DNA from 4 places in the Streptomyces sp. bgisy100 genome. Region 2 is predicted to be linked to each of the others. Evidence: riboswitches for the same ligand, from Rfam matches in the RefSeq annotation. Region 2 holds a riboswitch; each other region holds the start of a gene.
What was found. A riboswitch is a leader RNA that binds a small molecule or an ion and turns the genes downstream of it on or off. The one in region 2 is predicted to bind cyclic di-AMP.
Positions count from the first base shown of each region.

Region 1: it holds a riboswitch for cyclic di-AMP, as region 2 does, so the genes downstream of both, AC3EQ1_RS13435 (transglycosylase family protein) here and AC3EQ1_RS15445 (C40 family peptidase) in region 2, are expected to answer to the same signal.
Region 3: it holds a riboswitch for cyclic di-AMP, as region 2 does, so the genes downstream of both, AC3EQ1_RS14415 (M23 family metallopeptidase) here and AC3EQ1_RS15445 (C40 family peptidase) in region 2, are expected to answer to the same signal.
Region 4: it holds a riboswitch for cyclic di-AMP, as region 2 does, so the genes downstream of both, AC3EQ1_RS28880 (M23 family metallopeptidase) here and AC3EQ1_RS15445 (C40 family peptidase) in region 2, are expected to answer to the same signal.

Region 1 is NZ_JBYITE010000015.1:94,181-96,371, forward strand. It holds gene AC3EQ1_RS13430 (permease) at 1-196, opposite strand, end outside; cyclic di-AMP (ydaO/yuaA leader) riboswitch at 899-1,040, shown strand; gene AC3EQ1_RS13435 (transglycosylase family protein) at 1,046-2,191, shown strand, end outside.
Region 2 is NZ_JBYITE010000019.1:45,181-47,371, forward strand. It holds gene pcrA (DNA helicase PcrA) at 1-575, opposite strand, end outside; cyclic di-AMP (ydaO/yuaA leader) riboswitch at 857-1,034, shown strand; gene AC3EQ1_RS15445 (C40 family peptidase) at 1,043-2,185, shown strand.
Region 3 is NZ_JBYITE010000017.1:41,448-43,638, forward strand. It holds gene AC3EQ1_RS14410 (M16 family metallopeptidase) at 1-683, shown strand, start outside; cyclic di-AMP (ydaO/yuaA leader) riboswitch at 1,004-1,161, shown strand; gene AC3EQ1_RS14415 (M23 family metallopeptidase) at 1,176-1,970, shown strand; gene AC3EQ1_RS14420 (GntR family transcriptional regulator) at 2,179-2,191, shown strand, end outside.
Region 4 is NZ_JBYITE010000066.1:3,692-5,882, reverse strand. It holds gene AC3EQ1_RS28885 (PP2C family protein-serine/threonine phosphatase) at 1-389, shown strand, start outside; cyclic di-AMP (ydaO/yuaA leader) riboswitch at 670-811, shown strand; gene AC3EQ1_RS28880 (M23 family metallopeptidase) at 823-1,887, shown strand; gene AC3EQ1_RS28875 (aldo/keto reductase) at 2,073-2,191, shown strand, end outside.

The sequences.
Region 1 (2,191 bases), on a different contig from region 2:
CGAGCGCCGGCTTCCTCGGGAGCAGCCGGCTGAACGCGTCGGCGGGCACAAAGGCGTTGATGGCGCCGGACACGGCCGTGCCCAGCAGCAGGAACGGAAGGGCCTGGATCACGATGGCCACGCTGACCGTCCGCCAGGCCTGGACGCCCGGGTGGGCGAGCCGGCTCCCGCCGCCCAGGGCCAGCGCCGCCGCCACGGCAACCGCGACTGCGGCGACGGCGATCAGGGGAGTCGCGGAACGGTTGCGCCCCCGGAGCAGGGCGGTCGCGCCGGAGGCGCGCCGCACCGGCGGCGAGGTGTCGATCAGCTCTTCCGCTCTCTGCACACTGACTCCGCACGTCCGCGATCAAGGACCACACGATAACCGGGGGAGAGGCTGCCGCCGGGGTTGCCACTGCGGTGAGCGGGTCGGTGAATCATCCGTTTCGCCGGATATGCGCCGCTGGGGGAGTGGTTCGGGGTACGGATGATGGCCGGCGGGACGTATGCCGCGAACACTCATCAATACTGCCGACTGCCTGTAAAGCCGAATTGAGCCCCAAAAGCGGACATTTGGCTTCGTGGTGACCCATTTCACAAAGGTATTTCCGGGGTGTGATGTCGCACACGCGAAAAGCGTGAATCCGGGCAACTCGGTTACCGCCCGCCGAACGTGAGAGTCGTTCAGTAGTAATGCGAATAGCTCTCGGATCAAGATCCGGAGCTCAGTGTGACGCCGTCCCGAGTGGATCTACCGAAAGGCGATTCCGGGGAATACTCGCCACTTGTCGGAAAGAATTCGGTGCGCTTACTTTTACCGCTGCCTGCCCATGAAAGGGCGGGCCATACTCTGTCGGAGCGCCGAGTCCTGCCGCCGGTGGAGGGGAAACAACAAACGCACCACGGCAGGAGCGGGGGAACCAGGTAGGTGCCGGACCGCGCAACAGGCGAGGAACGGCTTGGGGTGAAGACGCGCCGCAGCGCACGACGCTGCTCAGGGCGTGGCCGGGCAACTCCAGCCCGAACCCGACAGCTCACCTCGCAGGCGTAGGAGAGGAATACCCCTATGTCTGCACGCGGACGTCACCGCCGGTACAGCCCCGGCCGTATTTCCCGAGCTTCTCTCATCGCCGCCGCCGGTAGTGCCGGAATCGCCCTTCCGCTCATCGGTGTCGGTTCGGCGCAGGCCGCCTCCGTCGACACCTGGGACAAGGTCGCGGAGTGCGAGAGCGGCGGCAACTGGAGCATCAACACCGGTAACGGCTTCTACGGCGGCCTGCAGTTCACCAACGACACCTGGCAGGCCTTCGGCGGCGGCGACTACGCCGCGCGCGCCGACCAGGCGACCAAGGACCAGCAGATCGCCATCGCCGAGAAGGTTCTCGACGGCCAGGGCCCCGGTGCCTGGCCGGTCTGCTCCGGCAAGGCCGGGCTGACCCAGGGCGGCGCCGCCCCGCAGATCAGCCCCGACGGCGGGAAGGCCGCCCCGGCCGAGTCCGCCCCGAAGCCCCAGGGCGAGCAGGGCAAGCCGGCCGAGCGCAAGGCCGGCACCGGGTCCGGGACCCGCTCGTACACCGTCGTCCGCGGCGACACCCTGTACAAGATCGCCACGACCCACGACGTCAAGGGCGGCTGGCACCGGGTCTACGAGAGCAACCGCGAGGTCGTCGGCGGCGACCCGGACCTGATCCTCCCGGGCCAGAAGCTCACCCTGGGCGGCAAGGAGCAGGGCGCCCCGAATCACGACGCCCCCAAGCGTGAGTCCGAGCGGCCGGCCCCCAAGCACGAGGCCCACCGGGCCGCCGAGCACAAGGCCGCGCCGAAGCCCGCCGCGAAGGCCGAGCCGAAGCAGCAGGCCGCCCCGGCCAAGGCCGCCGCGCAGAAGTCCGCCGACGGCTTCACCGCCCCGGTCGACGACCTCTCCGTGGGCACCCCGTACCACCAGTCCGGTTCCAGCTGGTCCAGCGGCTACCACACCGGCACCGACTTCCCCGTGCCCACCGGCACGAAGGTGAAGGCCATCGGTGCGGGCGAGGTCGTCTCCGCGGGCTGGGGCGGTTCCTACGGCAACCAGGTCGTCATCCGGCACGCCGACGGCAAGTACAGCCAGTACGCCCACCTGTCCTCGCTGTCCGTCTCGGCCGGCCAGTCGGTCACCGGCGGCCAGCAGATCGGCCTGTCCGGCTCGACCGGCAACTCCTCCGGCCCGCAC
Region 2 (2,191 bases):
TCGAGATCCCGGCAGACCAGCGACATCAGGCGCTTGGAGTCCGCGGCGTCGTAGATCGAGAAGCTGGAGGTGAAGCCGAGCTTCTTGCTCTCCCGGCGCAGGATGCGGACGCAGGCGCTGTGGAAGGTGGACACCCACATGGCGTTCGCCCGGGGGCCGACGAGCTCCTCGACGCGCTCCTTCATCTCCCCGGCGGCCTTGTTGGTGAAGGTGATCGCGAGGATCTGGCCGGGGTGGACGTGGCGCGCGCCCAGGAGGTGGGCGATGCGGTGGGTCAGCACCCGGGTCTTGCCCGAGCCGGCGCCGGCGACGATGAGCAGCGGCGATCCGGTGTGGACGACGGCGGCGCGCTGCTGCTCGTTCAGCCCCTCGAGCAGCGCGGCCGGGTCGATGGCAGGCCTCGGCGCGCCGTCGCGGTAGTACGCGTCCCGCTGGACGGGGTGGTCGAAGCGCCCCTCGAAGAGGTCGTGGGGGACCTCCTCCCGCGGGTGCGCGGACTCCTCGGGCGGCGGCGGGGGCTCCTCGCCCGAGTGCTCGAGGTCCGCCAGGAAGCTGTCGTCAAAGAGGCTGCTCATCGCCCACCGAGTCTAGGCGGCCGGACCGACAGCCCACACCGGTTCCCGCGTCCGTGCGGCCTCGACCGTCCCGTTCCGGCCGCCGCCGGTCCGCCGGCGGGCAAGGAGCAGGCCGTGGGGCCCGGCCGGCAGCAGGCCGGGGGTCGGCATGATCCAGCTCACACCTCAGGTCACGAAAAGGTTTCGGGCATATCGAACACCAGCCTTCACAGCACCCCCACACATTGGCTACCGTGCTCGCTCAGGCGGCTCGCACCACCCGCCGACGACCGCGTCGGCACGGGCGGCCTCCGCCGAGTCCGGCCCTGCCTCAGGCACCCGGAGCCGGGGACCCACAAAGCAACAATGGGGTGAATCGGCCCTCCGCACGCGGATCGAACGCCGTGCACGGGCCGTAGGGCAGCCTTCCGATCCGCCCGAACCCGACAGCTAACCCGGTAGGCGGTCCACGGAAGGAGACGCGCGCCTTGGCGTCGCACCGCAAACCGCGGACCAGTATTCTCGCCTCCCCCGGCTCCAGCCGCGCGGCCGTCGGCCTCACCACCGCGGCGATGGCGTCCGCGACGCTGCTGTCGCAGAGCGCCCAGGCCGCGCCGGACGAGCCGCGGCAGAGCATCGAAGAGGTCCAGAAGAAGGTCGACGACCTGTACCGCCAGGCCGAGTCGTCCACCCAGGAGTACAACCAGGCCAAGGAGCGCACCGACGCCCAGCGGTCGCGCACCGACCGGCTGGTCGACGACGTCGCGAAGCGGACGGAGCGGCTGAACGAGTCCCGCCGCAAGCTCGGCGGCCTCGCCGCGGCCCAGTACCGCGAGGGCGGGATGGCCCCGACCGCCACCCTGATGCTCTCGGAGCAGCCGCAGGACTACTTCGACCAGAACCACCTGATGGACCGGATGACCCAGCGCCAGCAGCGCGCCGTCTCGGACTTCCAGGAGGAGCAGGAGAAGGCGTCCGAGCAGCGGGGCAGGGCCACCCGGAGCCTGGAGTCCCTCACCGATTCGCAGGACCGGCTGCGGGCCAGCAAGCGGACCGTGCAGCGCAAGCTCGCCGAGGCGCGCGATCTGCTGTCGGACCTGACCGCCGAGGAGAAGGCCCGGCTGGCGGCGATCGAGCGCCGGAAGCAGGCCGAGGCCCAGCGCAAGGCGGAGGAGCTGGCCCGGGAGCAGGCCGAGAAGCAGCGCCGGGAGGAGGCCCAGCAGGACGACGCCACGGGCGGTTCCACCGGCACCGGCCAGGACTCGGACTCCGGCACCGCCTCGGCCAAGGCCGCCCAGGCGCTGGCCTTCGCGAAGGCGCAGATAGGCAAGCCGTACGTGTGGGGCGCCAGCGGCCCGAACTCCTTCGACTGCTCGGGGCTCACCCAGGCCGCGTGGAAGAGCGCCGGGGTCTCCCTGCCGCGTACCACCTGGGACCAGGTGAAGGTCGGCACCCGGGTCGCCACCGAGGACCTCAAGCCGGGTGACCTGGTGTTCTTCTACGACGACATCAGCCATGTCGGGATCTACGCGGGCAACGGCCAGATGGTCCACGCCCCGAAGCCGGGCGCCAACGTCCGCACCGAGGCGATCACCTACATGCCGATCTACGGCAGCGTCCGCCCCTCGTAACCGGCC
Region 3 (2,191 bases), on a different contig from region 2:
GCGGCCCCGCCGAGCTGCGCCCGGTACCGCCGGTGACCGCCGACGACACCGGCCGCGTGGTGATCGTGGACCGGCCCGGCGCCGTCCAGACCCAGCTGCTGATCGGCCGGATCGGCCCGGACCGGCACGACCGGGTGTGGTCGGCCCAGGTGCTCGGGATCTACTGCCTCGGCGGCACCCTCACCTCCCGGCTCGACCGGGTGCTGCGGGAGGAGAAGGGCTACACCTACGGCGTGCGGTCCTTCGGCCAGGTCCTGCGCTCCGGTCCCGACGGCACCGGCGCCTCGCTGCTGGCCATCAGCGGCTCGGTGGACACCGCCTCCACCGGCCCCGCCCTGGACGACGCCTGGAAGGTGCTGCGCACTCTCGCCGCCGAGGGCCTGACCGACGCCGAGCGGGACGTCGCCGTGCAGAACCTCGTCGGGGTCGCGCCCCTGAAGTACGAGACGGCAGCGGCCGTCGCCGGCACCCTCGCCGACCAGGTGGAGCAGCACCTGCCGGACGACTACCAGGCACAGCTCTACGCCCGGCTCGCCGAGACCGGCACCGTGGAGGCGACGGCGGCGGCCGTCAGCGCCTTCCCGGTGGACCGGCTGGTCACCGTGCTCGTGGGCGACGCCTCGCAGATCGAGGAGCCGGTGCGGGCGCTCGGCATCGGCGAGGTGAAGGTGGTCGGCGGCTGAGCCGCCCGGCCCGGCGGCGGGGCGGGCCCGTCCCCAACTCGTGAGTCCGCCGGTCCCGTTGTGGCGTCAGGCGCCCCAAAGGGCTTGTCCCCCGGGGCGGCTGACGCCGCGTCGGTCCGTTCCGGCGGGCCGTGACACGACAGCGAACCCCGGTGCCGGGTACGGCACCGGGGTTCGGTCGTATGCCCGTTTTGTTGGTGAGGGTGAGTGTTCTCCTGTGGTGTGCGCAACAAAGATCGGCATTTCTTTGGCGATTGAAAGATGTCCCGTTTAGCGTCGGTGCGGCTGTTCGGTCGGACACCGGCCGCACCCGCGGCACCGGACAGTCATCGCCGAGTCCCCGTACGGCGCGAGCCAGGGGAGCCGGGGACCCGTGCGCAGTCCCTGGGGTGAATCGGACGCCTCTCCGGAGGGGTCCGTAGGAGACCTTCCTGCTCCGAACCCGTCAGCTAACCCGGTAGGCGAGAAGGAAGGAAAGGAGTACGCCGCCCCATGGCGTTCACCCGTGCCACCGGGAAACACCGCCGTCCGAGCCGCATGGCCCGCTCCGGCGCGAACATCGCAGGCATAGCCACGCTCACCGCCGCCGGCGCCGTCACCTCGGTCGCTTCGCCCGCGCTCGCCGCGCCCGGGGAGACCCCGGCGCCCGAGGAGACCGGGCTGCGTCAGGCGATCGTCGCCGGGGACACCCTCGCCGACACGATCGACGCCCAGGCGAAGGCCCAGCAGGAGGCCGCCGACGCGGCCGCCGCCAAGGCCAAGGCCGAGGCCGAGGCCAAGAAGCGGGCCGCCGAGGCCCGGCGCGAGGCCGCCGCCAAGGCCGAGAAGGCGCGCGAGGCCAAGGAGCGGGCCGCCCGCGAGGCCGAGCGCAAGCGTCTGAACACCTTCGTCCTCCCCGTCGAGGGCAGCAGCGTCTCCACCGGATACCAGGCATCCGGCGGCGCCTGGTCCTCCGGCAGCCACACCGGCATCGACTTCCACGCCTCTGTCGGCACCTCCGTCCACGCCGTCGGCGCGGGCGAGGTCGTCGAGGCCGGCTGGGGCGGCGCCTACGGCAACAACGTGGTGATCAAGATGAAGGACGGCACGTACACCCAGTACGGCCACCTGTCGTCCATCGGCGTCTCCGTGGGCGAGACGGTCACCCCGGGGAAGCAGATCGGCCTGTCCGGCAACACCGGCAACACCACTGGCCCGCACCTGCACTTCGAGGCCCGTACCTCGCCCGACTACGGCTCGGACATGGACCCGGTCGCCTACCTCCGGTCGCACGGCCTCAGCCTCTGAAGTCCCCGACCGCCGCCGGCCGCAAGGCAGCGCCGATCCCGCACCTCCAGCGGGGCAACGCCGGTCCGGCCTGTCCGAAAGTCAGCGCCGGTCCGGCCGTACGCGTCGGAAACGCCTCCGCATTGCCATAGAGTTCCTGAACGGGGCGGCAGCGAATTGTGCTTCGCCCTTCACCTTTCACAGGAGGTCGGGCCATGCGGGGGCGACGGTGAACGGAAATG
Region 4 (2,191 bases), on a different contig from region 2:
TGTGCGGGGTCGAGCCGGGGGTGGCCTCGCTGCCGCTCGGGATGGGGGATCTGGGGGCCTGGCCGGAGCAGGTCGACACCTTCGACTTCCCGCGCGGTTCGACCCTGCTGCTGTTCACCGACGGGGTGACCGAGGCCCGGGACGAGAAGGGGGTCTTCTACGACCCGGCGAAGCGGCTCGACGGCCGGCTGTTCCCCGGGCCCGACGCCCTCCTCGACGCGCTCGTCGAGGACGTGGCCCGGCACACCGGGGGCGAGCCGGCGGACGACATGGCGCTGCTGGCGGTCAGCCGGCCGGGGCGGCGGCAGCCGGAGCGCCGGAGGACCGTGGGGCTGACCCGTGGTCCGGACGAGGGCAGGGCCGCCGCCCCGGCACCCTACGGTCCGTGACCGGAATGCATCACTTCGCATAACAAGTGACGCACGATCAGCCGGAACGTGTTTCGCGGGCCCGCTCAACTCGCCCCTATTGGGCGGCACATGTCCGGATTGATCCTACTCCAATCTGTTAACGATCAACGAGAACCGCTTGGAATCCGGCCCCGGCCCTATTAACGTTCGATAACGCAGCGCGGTCGTCCCAGCCGTCACAAGAGACGGCACCGTGCGCCATCGCCGAATCCCGCACACACAGCACCACCCCGCAGGGCCTGCACCACCGGACACACCAGCTCCACCTGCACCACCTGCACCCAGGGAACCGGGGAACCAACACCTTGGGGTGAATCGGGCGTCTCTCCCAGAGGGGTCCGTAGGAGACCTTCCTGCTCCGAACCCGTCAGCTAACCCGGTAGGCGAGAAGGAAGGAAAGGAGTGCGCCCGCGTGGCGTCCAACAGGCCTGCCCCCGAATCCCCGTACACACCCCAGAGTTTCGATCCCGGATTCGGTGAGGAACCCCCGGCCGCGGCGGGTGAGTGGAATCCGACCGAGGAATCCGTCGCCCCGGTGCGCGGCCGGCACCGCGTCGTCAAGCAGCGCGGTGGCGGCATGGCCCGTAGCGGCGCCGTCCTCGGCGTGGGCGTCTTCGCCGCGGTCGGCGCGGGTGGCATGGCCAGCGCGCAGGAGAAGCCGCCGGTCTCCATCTCCATGCCGGACCTCTCCTCCGTCTCGGAGAAGCTTCCCGACGCCGCGTCCCTGCCCGGCATCGGCTCCCTGGTCGCGGACGACGCGGAGCAGGCCCCGGTCGCCGTCGCCTCCGCCGCCCCGCTGAGTGACGCCGGGCTCACCGCCGACGAGGCCGCCGACGGCACCGGCGCGGGCGAGGCGCTGCGCGCCCGCATCATGCGCCAGGCCGAGCAGCAGCAGAGCGCCGCCGAGAAGGCCGAGCGCGAGGCCGCGGAGAAGGCCGCCGAGAAGGCCGCCGCGGAGAGGGCCGCCGAGCAGGCCGAGCGGAAGAAGGCCGAGGCCGCCGCCGCGAAGAAGAAGGCGGCGGAGGAGGCGGCCCGGGAGGCCCGTGAGAAGGCCGAGGCCGAGCGGCTGGCGAAGCTCGCCAAGCAGTTCACCGTCCCGGTCTCCTCCTACACCCTCACCTCCAGCTTCGGCCAGGCCGGCGACCTCTGGTCCAACGACCACACCGGCCAGGACTTCGCGGCCCCCACCGGCACCCCCGCCAAGGCGGTCCACGGCGGCACCATCACCCAGGCCGGCTGGGCCGGGGCGTACGGCTACCGGATCGTGCTCACCCTCGACGACGGCACCGAGGTCTGGTACTGCCACCTCTCCTCGATGACGAAGACCTCCGGCAAGGTGACCACGGGCGAGACCATCGGCCGCGTCGGCGCCACCGGCAACGTCACCGGTCCCCACCTCCACCTCGAGGTCCGTCCCGACGGCGGCTCCCCGATCGACCCGGCCTCCTGGCTGCGGGACCGCGGCCTCTCCATCTGACGGCCGCTCCCGCCACCGGCGCCCGCCGCCGCAGCCTCCGACAGCCCTGGTGACGTCCCCCCGACACCAGGGCTGTCGGCCTGTCCGCGGCGCCCCGGCGCAACCGCCCGCGGTACGGCAGCAGCCTCCGCCGTACCGCAGCTGCCGACGGAATAGCCCCCGCCGCCCCCCAGTTGACGCCTGATATGGCTGACCAGCGCAAGTCCCTCGGCGACCTGACCGTCTCCCCGCTCTGCCTCGGCGGCAATGTCTTCGGCTGGACCGCGGACGAGGCGGAGTCCTTCGCCGTTCTCGACGCGTACAC